DNA from 3 places in the Martelella sp. UBA3392 genome. Region 1 is predicted to be linked to each of the others. Evidence: predicted binding sites of a transcription regulator. Region 1 holds the regulator's gene; each other region holds the start of a gene.
What was found. Region 1 encodes PhoB, which activates phosphate uptake and scavenging genes when phosphate is short. Its sites were predicted from a motif close to TGTCATNNANCTGTCAT; they were not measured.
Positions count from the first base shown of each region.

Region 2: the regulator PhoB is predicted to act here: its motif matches at 2,674-2,690, upstream of B4E36_RS00675 (DUF2794 domain-containing protein).
Region 3: the regulator PhoB is predicted to act here: its motif matches at 2,237-2,253, upstream of B4E36_RS01580 (esterase-like activity of phytase family protein).

Region 1 covers NZ_DEPM01000245.1:19,891-23,982, reverse strand. The annotation lists gene B4E36_RS19590 (NAD-dependent succinate-semialdehyde dehydrogenase) at 1-422, opposite strand, end outside; gene B4E36_RS19585 (NAD(P)/FAD-dependent oxidoreductase) at 697-2,301, shown strand; gene phoB (phosphate regulon transcriptional regulator PhoB) at 2,407-3,090, opposite strand; gene phoU (phosphate signaling complex protein PhoU) at 3,113-3,832, opposite strand; gene pstB (phosphate ABC transporter ATP-binding protein PstB) at 3,845-4,092, opposite strand, start outside.
Region 2 covers NZ_DEPM01000005.1:38,595-42,686, forward strand. The annotation lists gene B4E36_RS00665 (murein hydrolase activator EnvC family protein) at 1-537, shown strand, start outside; gene B4E36_RS00670 (S41 family peptidase) at 527-1,906, shown strand; gene B4E36_RS00675 (DUF2794 domain-containing protein) at 2,258-2,653, opposite strand; gene B4E36_RS00680 (GNAT family N-acetyltransferase) at 2,890-4,041, shown strand; gene B4E36_RS00685 (hypothetical protein) at 4,077-4,092, opposite strand, start outside.
Region 3 covers NZ_DEPM01000018.1:17,989-22,080, forward strand. The annotation lists gene parE (DNA topoisomerase IV subunit B) at 147-2,198, shown strand; gene B4E36_RS01580 (esterase-like activity of phytase family protein) at 2,312-3,451, shown strand; partial or broken gene B4E36_RS01585 (patatin-like phospholipase family protein) at 3,722-4,092, shown strand, end outside.

The sequences.
Region 1 (4,092 bases):
CCGCTGGAACTGTCGGAATAGGAACCGTGGATATGGGCGCTCTGCTCCGCGAACCACAACAGGAAATCGGCGGACAGCAGGAATTCCGCCCGCGATTCCGTCAGCGGCTTGCCGCTTTCGAGCGTCATGATCTTGGTGAACGCTTCCTCGCGCTCCATCATCAGACGGTAGGCCTTGTGCATGAGGTTGGCGCGGGCGCGCGGCGCAAGCTTTGCCCAGCCGGGCTGGGCCGCGGCCGCGGCATCAAGGGCGGCAAGCGCCTCGGCCGAACTCGCATGCGACACAGTAGCGACCGGCCGTCCGTTTGCCGGGTTCATCACCTGAAACTCTGACGGCCCTTCCACCCATTGGCCGCCGATATAGAGCCTGCGATCAGGCATCAAGGCCTCGTGATCCGTGGAGAGCGGACTTTGCGTGTTCATGTCATACCATCCTTGGTGAAGCGGCGCTGGTGGCTGCCTTTTAATATGTTCGTATTACGGTATTATAGGATTATGATCATGACAAGGGCATTTTGCGTCATTGACGATAATACCGTAATACCATATGAGTGTGTGAAAGCGAGGTCTGCGGCGCATTTTTTGCCGCCGGCAGAAACAGGCACAAGACCAAGCGCCGGCTCCGCGACCCGCTTAAAGATAAAGGCCGGCGTGCGCCTTGCCGCCGCAAGATTTGACGAGAATGGGAGGTTTCACAATGAACGCGGTATCGCACAAACAGCTTGAGCTCGATGTCGCCATCATCGGCGCGGGCGTCGGCGGGCTCTACGCGCTGCACAAGACGCGCAACGTGCTCGGCATGAAGGCCGAAGCCTTCGACGATGCCGGCGGCGTCGGCGGCACATGGTACTGGAACCGCTATCCGGGCTGCCGGGTCGATACCGAATCGACCGTCTACACCTATTCCTTCGACCTCGACATGTTCCAGAACTGGGAATGGTCGGAGCGCTATGCCAAGCAGCCTGAAGTACTGAACTATCTGAACGCGGTCGCCGACAAGCACGCCCTGAAGCGCTCGATCCATTTCAACACCCGCATCGCCAGCGCCGAATGGAAAGAGGACGAGGGCCGCTGGCTCCTGACCACCACGGGCGGCGATACCGTGAAGGCAAAATATGTGATCGAGGCCGTGGGGCTTCTCTCCTCCTCCTATGCCCCGCAGTTTCCCGACCAGGACAAGTTCAAGGGCGAGGTGCTACTCGCCTCGAAATGGCCGGACACCGCGCCCGACCTTGAGGGCAAGCGCGTCGGCGTGGTCGGAACCGGCTCGACCGGCATCCAGATCATCACCGCGCTCGCCGACAAGGTCGGCCATCTGCATGTGCTGCAGCGCACCGCGCAATGGGTGGTGCCGCTCGGCATCGGCCCCTTCCCGGCCGAGACGCGCGAGAAGATCAAGGCCGATCCGCACGGCTTCCGCGACTGGGCGCTGAGCACGGCGGCGGTTTTCGGCTTTGACGAAAGCACCGTTTCCGCGCTTGAGGTCGACAATGAAGAGCGCAAACGCGTCTACGAAAAGGCCTGGAAAAAAGGCAATGGCTTCAGCTTCCTGCTCGAAACCTTCTCCGATATTCCGGTGACCGCCGAGGCCAACAAGACGGCGACAGACTTCATCAAGTCGAAGATCGACGCCATCGTCACCGACCCCGAAGTCGCCCGCAAACTGACCCCACGCGACTACTATGCCAAGCGTCCGCTGGCCGCCGATAATTATTACGAGACCTATAATCGCGACAATGTCACCCTCCACGACGTCAAGGCGGAGCCGATCGAGCGCTACACCGAAAACGGGCTGATCGTCGGCGGCAAGGAACTGGAGCTCGACGTGGTGATCATGGCCACCGGCTTCGACGCAATGACCGGCAACTATCTGAAGATCGACACGATCGGGCGCAACGGCGTGCGGCTGAAGGATGCCTGGAAGAACGGTCCGCGCGCCTATGCCGGCATGACGATCGCCGATTTCCCGAACCTTCTGATGGTATTCGGACCCTTCAGCCCGTTCACCAGCCAGCCGCTGGTGCATGAATGGCAGGTCGACTTCCTGTGCGACCTGATCGAGAAGGCCGAACAAGGCAACGGCATCATCGAGACCACGAGAGAGGCCCAGGACGACTGGGTGCGGGTGTGCCAGGAAGGCATGGCCGGCACGCTGTTCGAAGTGACGGACAGCTGGATCAACGGCGCCAACATTCCCGGCAAGCCCCGCACATCGATGTGGTACATGGGCGGCATGGGCAATTACATGACCGAAATGAACGCCATCCGCGACGACAATTACCGCGGTTTCGAAGTCCGCTGATCCCGGTCGCCGAAAACACGGGATCGCCCGGACTTCGGTACAATGGACGCTCCGGCGCACAATCTCCGCCCTCAAGGGTGGAGATTGGCGGTGCTATGCGGCCCCTTACACCTCCATCGAATAGCCGGCACCACGCACGGTGCGGATCACGTCGGGCATTTGCGAGAAGTTGAGGGCCTTGCGCAGCCGTCCGACATGGACGTCGACGGTACGTTCGTCGACATAGATGTCATGGCCCCACACACCGTCGAGAAGCTGGGAGCGGGAGAACACCCTTCCGGGCGAGGTCATCAGGAATTCGAGCAGCCGGAACTCGGTCGGGCCGAGGCGGACTTCCTTGGCCTTGCGGTGAACGCGGTGGGTCTCGCGGTCAAGCTCGATATCGCCGCATTTGAGCACGCTGGAAAGCACTTCCGGCCGCGCCCGCCGCAGGATCGCCCTGACGCGGGCCATCAGTTCCGGCGTCGAGAACGGCTTGACGACATAATCGTCGGCGCCGATCGCAAGACCGCGCACCCGCTCGCTTTCCTCGCCACGCGCCGTCAGCATGATGATCGGCAGGCGTTCGGTCTCCGGCCGCATCCGCAGCCTGCGGCAAAGCTCGATGCCGGAAACGCCCGGCAACATCCAGTCGAGCAGCAGGAGGTCCGGCACCCGCTCCTGCAGCCTGAGTTCGGCCTCGTCGCCGCGCGCGATCGTCTCGACCTCGTAGCCTTCCGATTCAAGGTTGTAGCGCAGCAGGACGCTCAGCGCTTCTTCATCTTCGACAACTGCAATCTTCGGAACCATCTCGTGCCTCTGTCAAATGGTTTCAGGACTTGCTCTCGCCGGAGCCGACCGAGGGCGACATGTCGTCCTTCGGGCGTTCTCCCTGCGGCTGGGAGCCGGTGGCGATGTAGTAGATCATTTCCGCAATATTGGTGGCGTGATCGCCGATGCGCTCGATGTTCTTGGCGCAGAACAGAAGATGCGTGCAGGTGGTAATGTTGCGCGGATCTTCCATCATGTAGGTCAGAAGCTCGCGGAACAGCGAGGTGTAGATCGCGTCGATCTCCTCGTCGCGCTCGCGGATCGAATTGGCCTTGTCGGCCTGGCGCGAGGTGTAGGCGTCGAGCACTTCCTTGAGCTGCAGCAGCGCCAGTTCCGACAGGTGCTCGATGCCGTGGGCGAGCTTGCGCGGAACCCCGGTGCCCTGCACCGAGATCACCCGCTTGGCGGTGTTCTTGGCCATGTCGCCAACGCGCTCGAGGTCGGCGGCGATGCGGATCGCGCCCATGATCTCGCGCAGGTCCGCCGCCACCGGCTGGCGCCGCGCGATGGTGACGATCGCCTTTTCGCCGACCTCGCGCTCGGCCTCGTCCAGCGCCAGATCCTCGGCGATCACCTTTTCGGCGAGTTCGGTATCGGTGTTGACCAGCGCCACGACGGATTGCGAGACCATCTCTTCCGCCATGCCGCCCATTTCGGAAATCCGGCGCTGGAGATATTTCAGCTCCTCGTCGAAGGCCGATATGATATGCGAGTGTGCCATCTGTGCGTCTCCTTAACCGAACCGGCCCATGATGTAGTCCTGGGTGCGCTGGTCCGCGGGATTGGTGAAAATCGTGTCGGTGTCGTCCTCCTCGACCATGTAGCCGAGATGGAACATCGCCGTGCGTTCGGAAACGCGGGCCGCCTGCTGCATCGAATGGGTCACCATCACGATGGTGTAGTTCTGCTTCAACTCGCTGATCAGTTCCTCCACCCGCGCGGTCGCGATCGGGTCGAGCGCCGAGCACGGCTCGTCCATCA
Region 2 (4,092 bases), on a different contig from region 1:
CGCCAGATGACCGAGGCGCAGCAGATCGAGGCGCGTCAGCGCGCGCTTTCGTCAACGCCCGATAAAAACCGCATTACGCCTGCATATCCATTCTCTGATCTGAAAGGTCGCCTTATCCTGCCGGTTTCGGGCGAAACCATGCGCCGATACGGCGATCCGGACGGAACGGGCCATACGGCGACCGGAATCACCATTGCCGCGCGGCCCGGCGCGCTCGTCAGCGCCCCCGCAGACGCGACGGTGGTTTACGCCGGGCGCTTCAGAAGCTACGGAGAGATGGTCATCCTCAATGTCGGCGACGGGTACCATATCGTCATGACCGGCATGGATGACCTCAAGGTTCGCCAGGGCGATTTCATATTCTCGGGCGAGCCGCTGGCCGAGATGGGCACGAGACGGATCGCGAGCGCCGCGACAATGGCGCTGGAAACGGACAGACCGACGCTCTACATTGAGTTCCGACACAATGGGAAGCCGGTCGATTCTCAACCCTGGTGGGTGGACAATATTGATGGAAAGGCACGCAATGATACGTAGGGCAACGCTTCTGCTGGCAGGCGCCGCACTGGGCGCCGCGGCGACCGGCATTCTGGTTTCGGCCGACATACCGGCGCGCGCGGCCGGCGACGATTCGACCTACCGCGAAATGTCGCTGTTCGGCGACGTGTTCGAACGGGTGCGCAGCCAGTATGTCTCGCCGCCCGACGAACAGAAGATGATCCAGGATGCGATCAACGGCATGCTGAGCGGGCTCGATCCGCATTCGAGCTATATGACGGCCGAGGAATCCGAGGAGATGCGCGACCAGTCGAAGGGCGAATTCGGCGGGCTTGGCATCGAGGTGACGATGGAGGATGACGTCGTCAAGGTGGTTGCGCCCATCGACGACACGCCCGCTTCCAATGCCGGCGTGCTGGCCGGCGACAAGATCGTCGAGATCGACGGCGAAAGCGTGCGCGGCATGTCGCTCAACGACGCGGTCGACCGCATGCGCGGCGAGGTCGGCGAACCGATCGACGTCACCATCATCCGCGACGGCGTGGCCAAGCCGATCGAGATGACGATCGTGCGCGGCATCATTCCGGTGCAGTCGGTCAAATGGCGCGTCGAAAACGACAATATCGGCTATATCCGGCTGACCACCTTCATGAACGAGAAGCTGGACGAAAGCCTGGTCGAGGCGATTGACGAGATCAAGAAGGAAGTGCCGGAGGACCAGCTCAAGGGCTATATTCTCGACCTCCGCCTCAACCCGGGCGGCTTCCTGAACCAGGCCGTCGCCGTGGCCGACACCTTCCTCGACGAGGGCGAAGTCGTTTCCACCCGCGGCCGCAATTCCAGCGAGACCCGCCGCTTCGATGCCGGTCCCGGCGATCTCACCGACGGCAAGCCGCTGGTCGTACTCGTCAATGGCGGCTCCGCCTCGGCATCCGAGATCGTCGCCGGCGCGCTGCAGGACCTGAAGCGGGCGACGCTGGTCGGCACCCGCACCTTCGGCAAGGGCTCGGTCCAGACCATCGTTCCGCTCGGTTCCGAAGGCTCGCTCCGGCTGACGACGGCGCTCTACTACACTCCGTCCGGCACCTCGATCCAGGGCACCGGCATCAGCCCCGACATCGTTGTCGAGCAGGTGCTGCCGGAAGACCTCGAGGGACTGATCCGTCCGGAAGGCGAATCGGCGCTGCGCGGCCATATCCAGGGTGACGCGGAAACCGAAGAGGGCTCCGGCTCGGTTGCCTATGTGCCGCGCGAGACCGAGGACGACGTGCAGTTGAAATATGCGATCGACCTGCTCGAAGGCAAGGTCACCGACGACGCCTTCCCCGCCGATCCGGAGAAGGCCGTCCAGGAGCTGCAGGCCGCCAAGTCGCCTGAGCCCGAAAAGGAAATGGAAGACGCCCACTGAGGCGTTGCCGCGAACAGGAGGCCGGGGCACGCTCCCGGCCTTGTTTTTTTTGACAAAGCCGCCCCTCCCTCTTTCGTCACCCTCGGGCTTGACCCGAGGGTCTAAGCACTTACCCGCGCGACAAGCGTTCCGGGTATAAAAAAGGCAGGAAGAACTGCACCTTACTGACCGCAGACTCCGCTCGCATAGAGGGGTGATTAGATCCTCGGGTCAAGCCCGAGGATGACGTCCGCAAAAGGGACGGGTTTATCAGCAGCCTGAAGACCAGAGCACAATCCGGCTCTTTTTCGAAAGACCATTCCTTTTGCGGATGTCGTCCCCGGCCACGCCCAGCGAAGGGCGGCATCAGGTCTATTTTTCGACCAGCTTCAGGTTCCGGTCGAAGACCTTCAGCACCTGTTTCAGGTCGTGGCCGCGCTTGAGCACCATGCCGGCGGTATTGGTGACCGAGAAGGCGCCCTGCCGGGCGGCGAGTTTGGGGTTTTTCTCGATCCGGTAGAGCGGCATTTCGCCGGCGCGCTTGAACACCGAGAACACCGCCTTGTCCTTCAGGTGATCCAGCGCATAGTCGCGCCACTCGCCCTCGCCCACCATGCGGCCGTAGATCCAGAGGATCGCGTCCAGTTCGCGCCGGTGGAAGGTGACCGGCAGGGGCTCGGCCTTCTGGCCGGCGCGATATTGGCTGAGCTCCACCACATTGGCGTTGGCGGCAGCCCGGCCGCGTTGCGTTTCCGGCTTGTCAGCCATGGCGTCTCCGCTTCGCAAACATGACACTTACAAGACAGTCTGCCCGTATCGGCCAAAATTGCAAGGCCGGTTTCGCGCAGCCATGGCCAACGCTTTGTTAACCGAAACCGGTTATCCCTTGTTAAGTGCGTTTGTAAGAGTTCAGTATCCATGCGTTCAGGCCCCCCACAGCTGCCCGTCTCGCCGGACATGCCGCGCGCATCGCGCTTCGGCCGCCGGCCGAAAGGGGCGCGGCCATGAGCATCATACGCAAGGACCTTGGCCAGCGCCCGCCGGCCCGCCTCAAATCCAAGCTTTCCGTCGTCCAGCCCGGCAAGGCGGTTCCCGATATCCGCCTCGAGGTCAGAAGCGGCGGCGAATTCTCGCTCTATTCGCAGGCCCCCGACCATATGGAGCCGGCCATGGACCGGCTGGCGGAAGCCGCGATCGAGCGCAACATCTTCCAGACCCCCGCCTTCCTGCTGCCGGCGCTCGGCGAGCGCCACTCGCTGCTGAGGGTCGCGCTGATGGAGGATGGCGACGGCGATGACAATCTCACCGCGCTGATGACCTTTTCGGTGCGCGGTAACGGCTCGCATCTGCTCGCCCATGCGATCGGCGATATCGGCTATCACGCGCCGCTGATCTCGCGCCACCGCCCGATGGCAACGCTCGACCAGCTGTTCGAAGCGCTTGCCGGTTCGCTCGTCAACCTGCCGGGCATTGCCGTGTTTCCGCATCTCCTGGCCGATGGCGCGTTCATGCGCTTCGCCCGCGCGGTGGCCGCCGCCCGCGGCCTTGCCTTCCGGGTGACCCATGCCCGCCGCCGGCGCGCCTTGTCGGGCCGGATCGATCCCGCCAGCGCCGCGCTGACGCCCGGCGAGCGCGAGGCCTGGCAGGCGAATCTTACAAAGTGGGAAGCGCTGAATGCGCGCGGCAAGATCGGCTATCACATCGCCCGCAACCCATCCGAAACCGCGCTGATGCTGGACGAGCTTTCAGCGCTCACGACGACCATCGCGGAAGACCGGTCCCGGTTTGCAGCGCTGCTCCCCACGGCCAAGAAGCTTGGCCGCAACGACCAGCTTCGCATTCACGCGCTTTATCTCGCCGGCGAGATGATTGCCGCGGCGATCCAGCCAGTTACATCGGGCGAAGCATGGATCTGGCAGGTCTTCGTGCGGCCCGACATGGAACATGAAGCCGTTGACGAGCAGTTGATCATGCGGCTGACGGAATGGAACACCCGCGACGCCAATATCGCGGTCACCCGCGCGGCACCGGGCGTCGGCCCCTATCTGGCGGAGCGCTTCTGGCCGGTCGAGGAAGGCTATGCCACGCTGATGGTCGCGATCCGCCCCGGCATGGAACGCGCGATCGACGCCCTTGCCCGCGAACATCGGGACTGAGCGTTCAAATCGTTCTCAAGAGAGAAATCGAAGCCTCAGGAGCACTTCTTC
Region 3 (4,092 bases), on a different contig from region 1:
ATAAGGCGCACCATGCTATCCACACCCTTATAGCGAGAATTTGGCGCGGCATCGCTTCGCGACCAAAACTTTGCCAGAATAGCAGGGTGATTCGCCGCAAAGCGTCGATTATGGCGCAAACCGATCTTTACAGGCTGCCCGACCCTATGGACAACAGCAAAGACCTCTTCGCCGATCTTGGCGGCAGCAAGGCCGAAACCGATACAGCGCCGCCCGAGCGCTCAAGCGCCAGCAAGCCGAGGAAATCCGCGCCCGCTTCCGTGGAAAACGCCGACTATGGCGCATCCTCGATCCGCGTGCTCGAAGGGCTGGAGCCGGTGCGCATGCGGCCGGGCATGTATATCGGCGGCACCGACGAGAAGGCGCTGCATCATCTGTTCGCGGAAGTCATCGACAACTCCATGGACGAGGCGGTCGCCGGCCATGCCGATTTCATCGACGTCCATCTCGACGCCGAGGGCTTCCTGACGGTTACCGACAATGGCCGCGGCATTCCGGTGGAAAACCATCCGCAGGTGCCCGGCAAGTCGACGCTGGAAGTGATCATGACCAAGCTCCATGCCGGCGGCAAGTTCGACGGCAAGGCCTATGAGACCTCCGGCGGCCTGCACGGCGTCGGCGTCTCGGTGGTCAACGCGCTCTCCGATGTGCTGGAGGTCGAGATTGCCCGTGACCGGCGGCTTTACCGGCTTACCTTCTCGCGCGGCGTGCCGCAGGGCGAACTCGAGGATTGCGGCCCGACCCAGAACCGGCGCGGCACCAAGATCCGCTTTCACCCCGATGCCGAAATCTTCGGGCCGCGCGCGAAATTCGATCCGGCCCGCATCTTCCGCATGTCGCGCTCCAAGGCTTACCTGTTCGGCGGCGTCAAGATCCGCTGGTCGTGCGATCCCTCGCTGGTCGAAGGCAAGGAGGACCTGCCGGAAAAGGCCGAGTTCCATTTCCCCGGCGGGCTGAAGGATTACCTCGCCGCCACCATCGGCAAGGATTTCACCGTCACCCGCGAGATTTTCGCCGGCAAGAACGAGAAGACCGGCGGCCATGGCGCTGTCGAATGGGCGGTGGCCTGGTATGGCGGCGACCCGAATGTCCATTCCTACTGCAACACCATCCCGACACCCGAGGGCGGCACCCATGAGGCCGGCCTGCGCCAGGCGCTGATGCGCGGGCTGAAGAACTATGCCGAGATGATCGGCAACAAGCGCGGCGCGCAGATCACCACGGATGACGTGATGATCTCCGCCGTCGGCATGCTCTCCGTATTCATCCGCGAGCCGGAATTCGTCGGCCAGACCAAGGACAGGCTGGCGACCGTCGAGGCGCAGAGGATCGTCGAAAACGCGCTCCGCGACCCCTTCGACCTTTATCTCTCCGCCAATCCCGCCGAAGCCGAAAAGCTGCTCGACTGGGTGGTCGAGCGCTCCGAGGAGCGGCTGCGCCGGCGCAAGGAGCGCGAGGTCAACCGCAAGACCGCGGTGAAAAAACTGCGCCTGCCCGGCAAGCTTGCCGACTGTTCGCAGAATACCGCCGCCGGGGCAGAACTGTTTCTGGTCGAGGGCGATTCGGCTGGCGGCTCCGCCAAGCAGGCGCGCAACCGCTCCAATCAGGCGATCCTGCCGCTTCGGGGCAAGATCCTGAACGTGGCAAGCGCCGGGCGCGACAAGTTCACCTCCAACCAGTTGCTTGCCGACCTGATCCAGGCGCTCGGCTGCGGTACGCGGACGAAGTACCGCGAGGAAGACCTGCGCTATGAACGCATCGTGATCATGACCGATGCGGACGTCGACGGCGCGCACATCGCCTCGCTGCTGATCACCTTCTTCTATACCGAGATGCCGGAGCTGATCCGCCAGGGCCACCTCTATCTGGCGGTCCCCCCGCTCTACAAGCTCTCCCAGGGCGGCAAGACAGCCTACGCCCGCGACGATGCCCACCGCGAAGAGCTGATGAAGACCATGTTTTCAGGCCGCGGCAAGGTCGAGATCAGCCGCTTCAAGGGGCTTGGCGAAATGCTGCCGGCCCAGCTCAAGGAAACCACGATGGACCCGAAGAAGCGCACGCTTCTGCGCGTCGATATCGATGAGATCGATTTCGAAGGCACCAAGGCCGCCGTGGAAGATCTGATGGGCACCAAGGCGGAAGCCCGCTTCCGCTTCATCCAGGAAAATGCGGCGTTTGCGGAGAATCTGGATATCTGACGAGGAGCGCCGGCCCGGAGACGTTCTCACGGGGCCGGTGTCATACGCCTGATAACGAGCGAGGGCACTACCTCCATGACGGACACTCCCGCCGTCTCACACGAGGTGCTGCCATGAAATCCCTGCTTTCCGCCACTGCCCTTATCGCCGTGCTTGCCGCAGGCGCCCATGCCGCCGATATCGGCAAGACAATTGCCGTCGATTGCCCGATCAACGACTGCGACGCCCCAGTCAGCCTGACATTCGCCGGTGAATTCGCCATCGATACCGGCACCATGGTCGACGGCGTCGAGTTAGGCGGCATTTCCGGGATCGATTACGATGCGGAGACCAACCGTTACATCGCGATCTCCGACGACCGTTCCCAGAAGGCTCCCGCCCGGTTCTACGAACTCGGCATCAAATCCGGCCCCGACGGTATCCAGGATGTCTCCGTCGTGCGGACCGTTACGCTGAAGGACAAGGACGGATCGTCCTTCGCGGAAAAGACGGTCGACCCGGAGCAGATCCGCCTGTTCGGCGACAATCTGATCTGGTCGAGCGAGGGCGACGGCAAGGCGATGATCGCGCCGTTCGTGCGCATCACGTCGACCGATGGCGATTTCGTGCGCGCGTTCACCCTGCCGGAAGGCTTTGCGCCGAGCGAGGACCATGCCACCGGTATCCGTAACAACAATGCCTTCGAGAGCATTGCTGTGCTGCCCGAAGGCGACGTGCTGGTGGCCAATGAGGCAGCGCTCTATCAGGACGGCCCCGCCTCGACGCTCACCACTGCCAGCCCCACCCGGATCGTGCGCTACGATGCCGAGAGCGGCGAGCCGATGGCGCAGTACATCTACATGATCGACCCGATTCCCCACGCACCGGTCGACGGCGGCGCATGGAACGACAACGGCCTCTCCGACATGATGCCGCTCGACGACACCCGTCTTCTGGTTTCCGAGCGCAGCTTCGCCGAAAACCGCGGCTTCACCATCCGGATCTTCATGATCGACCTCGACGGCGCGACCGATGTTTCGGCCATCGCCTCGCTTGCCGACAGCGAGGAAACCATCGTGCCGGTGGCCAAGACGCTGATCCTCGATCTCGGCGCCATCGGCCTTGCCCCGGACAATATCGAGGCGATGACGATCGGCCGATCGGACGACGGAATGCCGCTCCTGCTGCTGGCCTCGGACAACAATTTCAACGCCGAACAGAAGACCCAGTTCCTGGCCTTCCGGATCGAAAGCCTGTCCGGTCTGAACCGCTAAGACGGCCCTTGCAAAATCAAAGAGGCGGGGCCGCGTCACCGTGAAACGCGGCCCCGCGATCTCGCCGGAAGGCACCGGGTGGAAGATTGCTGTTAAGGTTAATTATGTGTCGAAGAAACATGGTGTTAGGGAAGAAACTAAAACCATGGGACCAACGCGTTAAACCAGTTTCTCCGCAAACGCCAAGATTGAGCCGGTTTCCGCGCTTGTCGGGCATGGATACGCTCTCTATAGTCTGTACCTGACAAAAAAGAAAAGCGCTGTGAAACAATGACTTCGCGCCGAAACTTCATCATCGCCTCTGCCGCTGGCCTGGCCGGCGCGACCGGTCTTGCCAGGGCCGAGACCCGACCGGGAACGGTCACCCGCAATCTGCCCGGCGTTGCGCTGGAGGCTGAGCCTGTCGGCCGCGATGGCTTTGCCCTCGCGCTCGGCGGCGGCGCGGCCAAGGCCTTCGCCCATATCCCCTATCTCCAGAGCCTGGATGAACTCGGCATCAAGCCGAAACAAATGACCGGCACGTCGATGGGTTCGATCATCGGCGCGCTCTACGCCAGCGGTATGAGCGGCGACGAAATCCGGGAATATGCCGTCGACTTGCTGACCCAGCGCCAGTCGCTGCTGAAGCGCCTGCTGATCGA